DNA from 2 places in the Mesorhizobium sp. M0244 genome. Region 2 is predicted to be linked to the other one. Evidence: predicted binding sites of a transcription regulator. Region 2 holds the regulator's gene; the other holds the start of a gene.
What was found. The regulator LexA, encoded in region 2, represses DNA repair genes until DNA is damaged. The targets are predictions, from matches to a motif close to TGTTCNNNNTGTGTTCNG.

Region 1 (3,409 bases), on a different contig from region 2:
GAGGACGCCGTCGCCTCGGCCGATAAACTTTCCGCGCGAGAAAAACTCGCGGCGATTTTCGCCGGCCGTTCCAGCCGGCGTTGCGAGATGGTCGTGCGCATCAATGCGCTGTCGAGCGAATGGGGCGCCGACGATCTGCTGGCCGCGGCAAAATGCCAGCCCGACGCCATCTTGCTGCCCAAGGTCGACACGCCGCGCGACATCCTCGAGGCCGGCGACGTGCTCGACGACAATTTTGCGCCGGACGAGGTCAAGCTATGGGCGATGATCGAGACGCCCAAGGCGCTGCTCAACATCGGGCCGATCGCCGAGCTCGGCCGCGATCCGGCCTCCCGTTTGGTCTGTTTCGTTGCCGGAACGAATGACCTGGTCAAGGACACCGGCATACTCGCCACGCCCGACCGGCGCTATCTCGTGCCGTGGCTGATGCAGATGGTGCTGGCGGCGCGCGCCGGCGGCCTCGACCTGCTGGACGGTGTCTTCAATGATTTTCGCGAAATGGACGGGTTTGCGCGCGAGTGCACGGAAGCGGCCGCCATGGGCTTCGACGGCAAGTCGCTGATCCATCCGGCCCAGATCGAGGCCGCGAACCGCGCCTTTGCGCCGTCGCCTGAAGCGATGGCCGAGGCACGCGCGGTCAAGGAAGCCTTCGCGCTTGCCGGAAATGCCGGCAAGGCGGTGATTGCGCTGAACGGAAAAATGGTCGAACGGCTGCATTTGGCGCAGGCCGAAAAACTGCTGGCGAAGGCCGCCGTCATCGGGGCATGATTGGCACTTACGACAGGAATGAAAAATGAAACTCTACCGCTTTTTGTCCGGCCCGGACGATGCCAGCTTCTGCCACAAGGTGACGGCGGCGCTGAACAAGGGCTGGCACCTGTTCGGCTCGCCGACCTATGCCTATGACAAGGAAGCCAAGACCATGCGCTGCGGCCAGGCCGTGGTGAAGGACATCGAGGGCCAGGAATACGGCCCCGACACCAAGCTCAGCGACTGGTAGGGTTCGGCTCTATCCTGTGGGCGCTATGGCCCACTGCCCTAGCTTCAGGTTGAGTTTGCCCATCGCCCGTTCCAGGCCGTTGGCGCCGCCCCTTACCTGCCTACCGGCATCCTCTCCCCGTATAGTGACGGGGAGAGGGGTGCTCTCATCGGCGATTTCGCCAATCACCAACGTTGTAGAACAGCGCCGAGGCTGCGGCCAGCTTCTTTCTCCCCGTCACTATACGGGGAGAAATGCCCGGCAGGGCAATGAGGGGCGGCGTCAACATCGACAATTGATCGTCTCTAACGGACCGGCCGGTCGAATTGGCCGATCGTCATGCCCATTTGATGCCCCCTATTCAGCCGCTTCCTCGATCTTCTCCATATCATCGTCCGACAGGCCGAAATGGTGGCCGATCTCGTGGATCAGCACATGGGTGACGATGTCGCCCAGCGTTTCCTCGTTCTCGGCCCAGTAGTCGAGGATAGCGCGACGGTAGAGCGTGATGCGGTTCGGCCCCTCGCCGGTCTGCGGATTCCAGCGCTCGGCGATGCCGCGCCCCTCGAACAGGCCGAGCAGGTCGAACGGCGTTTCCAGCGACAGGTCGTCCATGATCTCGTCGGTCGGGAATTCGGCGATCTGGATGACGATCTCGCCGGTCAGCTTGCGAAATTCCTCCGGCAGATGGGCATAAGCCTCCAGCGCCAGGAACTCCATTTCCTCCATCGACGGCGAAAGCTGGTCGTGCCAGATGCGGGTTTGGTAGATGCGAGCCATGCGTTGTCCTTTGATCCCGGCATATAGGCTTTCAGGCCGGACTCGGCAAATGGCCGGGCTGGAGCGCCCGTGTCATGTTCCCACTACAGGAATAAATTCCCCATGACTCCGCTTGACTCTTTGGCCGCCCTCTGGAATCTATAGGAACATAACAGGAACAATTGTGAGTGGAAGCTGACCGTCATGGCGACAAGCGCCGTGGCGCGGGAGACTGTTTTTGCCCTGCGCCGCCAGATCGCGAAGATCGAAGGGACCTTGCCCGAGCGCCTGGAGGCGCCGGCCGGTTCGTCGTTTGATGCGGATGTCAGCCCCCAGACTCTGACATTCCCTCGGGATCTGACGCCCCCTCGGAATCTAACTATTGTCCGGCGCGGCCTCGCCGTGGCTTCGCAGGATGCGTTTTTGCGCACCGGTGCCGAGCGCCTCGATGCTGCGCTCAGCGGCGGCCTGCCAAAGGCGGCGCTGAGCGAGTTTCATAGTGCCGCGACCCGCGATGCCGGGGCCGTCGCCGGCTTTGTCCTGTCGCTCGTCAGCCTGATCCTCAGCCAGGGACCGCGATTGCCGGTGCTGTGGATCGGCACATCAGAGATTTTCCGCGAGGCCGGCTTCCCCTACGCCAGGGGGCTTCACGCCTTCTTCGGCATCGAGCCGGAGCAATTGCTGTTTTCCGAGGCGCCAAGGCTCCTCGATGCGTTGTGGGTCGCCGAGGAGGCTGCCCGGATGACGGCGCTTGCCGCGGTCATCCTCGAAATCCGCGGCAACCCGCAGCGGCTTGACCTCACCGCGACGCGGCGGCTGCACGCCCGGGCGCAGAGTGCGGGCCGGCCGCTGTTCCTGCTGCGCCAGGCCGGCGAGCCCGAGCCGACGGCAGCGCCCGTCCGCCTCGTCCTGTCGGCGGCACCCGCGGCAGCGCGCGAGACAATCGCCGGGCCGCTCGCCGGCTCGATCGGCCGACCCGCCTTCACCGTTACCATCGGCAAGAGCCGCACGGCCTTGCCCGGACAATTCACACTGGAGTGGAACCCCGATGAACGCCTATTCGAAGAAAGACGGGGCGAGCAAGGAAGAGCTCAGGAATGGGCAAAGAATCCTGTCCCTGTGGTTTCCGCATCTCGCCGCCGAGAGGATCCTGCGGCAGCGTCTGGGGCGGTCCTGGCGTTCCCGGCCGTCGGATCACCTGCCGCTGGTGATCAGCCATCGCGACAGGAACGCCCAGCGCATCGCCGCCCTCGACGAACGGGCTGAGGCGCTCAATCTGAAGCGCGGCATGGGCATAGCCGACGCACGCGCCATGCATCCGTCGATCGACATAGTGGAGGCCGATCCGGAGGCCGACCGGCGCCTGCTCGAAGGCCTCGCCGACTGGTGCGACCGCTACACGCCGCTGGTGGCGCTCGATGGAACCGATGGCCTCTATCTCGACGTCACCGGCTGCACCCATCTTTTCGGCGGCGAACGCTCGATGCTGGACGACATCCTGTCGCGCTTTTTCCATCAGGGCTTCGATGTCCGCGCCGGGCTTGCCGCCACACCAGGTGCTGCCTGGGCGGCGGCGCGGTTTTCCGGCGACCGCATCGTCGCCGATGGCGAGGAGGAAGCGCTTCTCGCGCCGTTGCCGCTGGCGGCGCTGCGCATCGACCCGGAGGTCCG
Region 2 (3,409 bases):
GCTCGAGCGCCTGCTGCACGGCGCAGCAGCGCTGCCGGGCGAACGCGTCGCACTGCTGGATGCCGCAGACCGCGTGCTGGCGGAGCCGGTTGTGGCGCTCCGCACCCAGCCGCCGTTCAATGCCTCCGCCATGGACGGCTATGCCGTGCGGGCCGCCGATATCGCGTCCCTACCAGCAAAGCTTTCGGTGATCGGCATGGCGCCAGCCGGACGCGGCTTTGCCGGGGCGGTGCAGCAAGGGCAAGCCGTACGCATCTTTACCGGCGCGCCGCTTCCCGAAGGCGCCGACACCATCGTCATCCAGGAGAACGTCCGCGACCTCGGCGGCGGCAGCGTCGAAGTGACGGAGCCGACGGTGCAAGGGCGCAACATCCGCCGCCTCGGGCTTGATTTCGCCAAGGGCGACGTCCTGCTGGGCCAGGGCCGCCTGCTAGATCCGGCGGCCTTGTCACTGGCAGCATCGGCCAACCACCCCGAGGTCTGCGTGGTCAAGCGGCCGCTGGTCGCCATCATCGCCACCGGCGACGAATTGCTGCCGCCGGGCAGCGAGCTTGGCCCCGACCAGATCATCTCGTCAAACGCCTATGGCGTCGCCGCCGCCGCACAGTCGGTCGGCGCGCGCGCGCTCGATCTCGGCATCGCGCCGGACCGCAAGGAGGCGATCGCTGCGCTGGTGACAAAGGCGGTGAAGGCCGGCGCGAATGTCATCGTCACGCTGGGTGGTGCCTCGGTCGGTGACCACGACTTCGTCCATGACGTGCTGACCGGGCAAGGCATGACCCTCGATTTCTGGAAGATCGCCATGCGGCCCGGCAAGCCGCTGATGTTCGGGCGGCTGGGCGACATCCGCTGCATCGGCCTGCCCGGCAATCCGGTGGCAAGCCTGGTCGGCACCCAGCTCTTCCTGAAGCCGCTGCTGGCGCGGCTCGGCGGCCGGGCCTTTCAGCAGGATATACGTCGGGCGCGGCTCGGCGCTGCCATGCCGGCCAATGATCTCAGGCAGGATTATGTGCGGGCTGTTGTCAGGCACGACGCCGGCACGCTGGTGGCGACGCCGTTCGGCATTCAGGATTCCTCAATGCTGAAAATGCTGGCCGATGCGAACGGGCTGATCGTTCGCGCACCGTTCGCACCCGCCGCGGCGGCGGATGCTCCCTGCGACGTGCTGATGTTACGCTGAACAAACCGTCAACACATTCATTAAACTTTAAACAGTTGCGGAACACAAATGGAACAGATAGTGTTTGTTCTGGGTTTGTTTTTCTGATTCTGTTGGGGGTCGCTATGCTGACACGCAAACAACACGAACTGCTGATGTTCATCCACGAAAGGCTTAAGGAAAGCGGTATCCCGCCCTCCTTCGACGAGATGAAGGAAGCGCTCGACCTGGCTTCCAAATCAGGAATCCACCGGCTGATAACGGCGCTGGAGGAGCGCGGCTTCATTCGCCGTTTGCCCAACCGGGCCCGTGCCCTGGAGGTGCTGCGCCTGCCCGACTCGATCGCCCCAGGCCTCAATGCGGCACGCAAGTTCTCGCCGAGCGTCATCCAGGGCAGTCTTGGGCAAGGCGGTCCTGGGCAGGGCAGCCTGGGACGGCAAGGCAAGCCGACATCGTCGCGCGTCCCTGCAGCCGGCAATGACGACGATGTCGTCGTCGCCGTGTCGATCCCGGTGATGGGCCGCATCGCCGCCGGTGTGCCGATCGACGCCATCCAGCACCAGACGCATTCGATCTCCGTGCCGCCGGACATGATCATGGGCGGCGAGCATTATGCGCTTGAGGTCAAAGGCGATTCGATGATCGAGGCCGGCATTTTCGACGGCGACACGGTCATCATCCGCAATGCCGATACGGCGAGCCCCGGTGAGATCGTGGTGGCTCTGGTCGACGAGGAGGAAGCGACGCTGAAGCGGTTCCGCCGCAAGGGCGCCTCGATCGCCCTGGAAGCCGCTAATCCGGCCTATGAGACGCGCATCTTCGGGCCAGACAGGGTCAAGGTGCAAGGCAAACTCGTCGGGCTGATCCGCCGCTACTGAGTTGCGCCCTTGGGTGTGGTGCCGGCTTTAGGCTTGTCGGCCTTGCGATATGGCGGCAGGCCTCTGGCCTCGCGTGAAAACTTCCGCTGCATATGCCAGGGCCGGTATGATTTTTCGACCGCGAAGCGGATTTCTGCGCGCGTTGCCGCTTGTGGATCGAAATACACGGCGGCACTTCCCGCGCGCGCCAGTTGCCGTTTGGTGACGACGAGGACCAGCCGGTCGTAGTAGCAGGGGTTATGGGCGGTGGCGTCGTCGATGACGATCAAACTGGCAAAAGCACAGGCTGGCCGCGCAGTATCCCGGTCCTTGGCTTGCGCGACAATCGCACCGGATGGATGGCGGGCAAGGCAGAGGCCCTCCGTGCAAATGAAAGGCATGCCCGCTGGCAGATCGGCTGGGTCGGCAATGTCGAATTGCGGGTCGTTCTTTCCCGGTGTTTCCGGCGCGACGATGGCCTCGGAGGTCAGGGCGCGTTTCCAGTTGTCGATGGTGAATTCATTCGGGCGTGCTCGGTTGACCGCGAGTTCACCGCTGCCGATCGGCAGCGCGACCAGCCGTGCGTCCTCCGAGATCAATACGTCGGGTGCGCGCGTCTGCGTAGTCGTCAGCAAGCCGGCGAGCGCGAAAGGAAGTGCCGCGAGCCGCAGCCAGGTCGTGGCCATGCTGGCAATTATGAGACCGATCGTCACCAGAAGGACCGATCTCAGCGAAATCAGCCCGACCGCGTCGATCGGCGAGCGCTCGGAGATCCATCCGGACAGGGCGATCATCGCCGTCAGCCCCTTGCCCATCACATAGAGGAAAGGCCCATCCGCGCCGAACGGCATCGCCAGCGCGCTGAGGACCGCGCAAGGCATGACGACCAGCGAGACAATGGGCATGATCGCCAGATTGGCGAACAGGCTGAGCGGCGCCACGCGCTGGAAATGCCATATAGCGAAAAGCGCCGTGGCGCCCCCTGCAATGATCGAGGTCATCGCGAGGCCGCCCATGCCCAACAGAACCTTTCGGGTGGCGAAGCGTAGCGGCGACCGCCGCGGTGGCGGCGTGGTGGCCCTGCCGGCGCGGTAATCGGACCAGCCGGCATAGGCGCCGACAAGGGCCGCAGTCGCGGCGAAGGACATCTGGAAACTCGGACCGACCACCTCGTGCGGCGACACCAGGATGACCGCGATGGCCGAGATCGCCAGATTGCGCATGGTGAGCGCGGCCCGGTCGAACAGCACGGCGATAAGCATCACCGCCAGCATGATGAAGCTGCGTTCGGCCGCCACCACGATGCCGGAAAAGACGAGGTACGCCGCAATCGAAAAAAGCGCGGCGGCTGCGGCATATTTCTTGACCGGCCGTCGCGATGAGAAGTTGGGAA

Region 1: the regulator LexA is predicted to act here: its motif matches at 1,902-1,919, upstream of NKJ08_RS16765 (ImuA family protein).

Annotation. Positions count from the first base shown of each region.
Region 1 covers NZ_JAMYSE010000024.1:30,971-34,379, reverse strand. The annotation lists gene NKJ08_RS16780 (HpcH/HpaI aldolase/citrate lyase family protein) at 1-768, shown strand, start outside; gene NKJ08_RS16775 (DUF1737 domain-containing protein) at 794-1,000, shown strand; gene NKJ08_RS16770 (metallopeptidase family protein) at 1,337-1,759, opposite strand; gene NKJ08_RS16765 (ImuA family protein) at 1,943-3,004, shown strand; gene NKJ08_RS16760 (DUF6504 family protein) at 2,946-3,409, shown strand, end outside.
Region 2 covers NZ_JAMYSE010000006.1:2,443-5,851, reverse strand. The annotation lists gene NKJ08_RS06885 (molybdopterin molybdotransferase MoeA) at 1-1,180, shown strand, start outside; gene lexA (transcriptional repressor LexA) at 1,285-2,037, shown strand; gene NKJ08_RS06875 (ComEC/Rec2 family competence protein) at 2,031-3,409, opposite strand, start outside.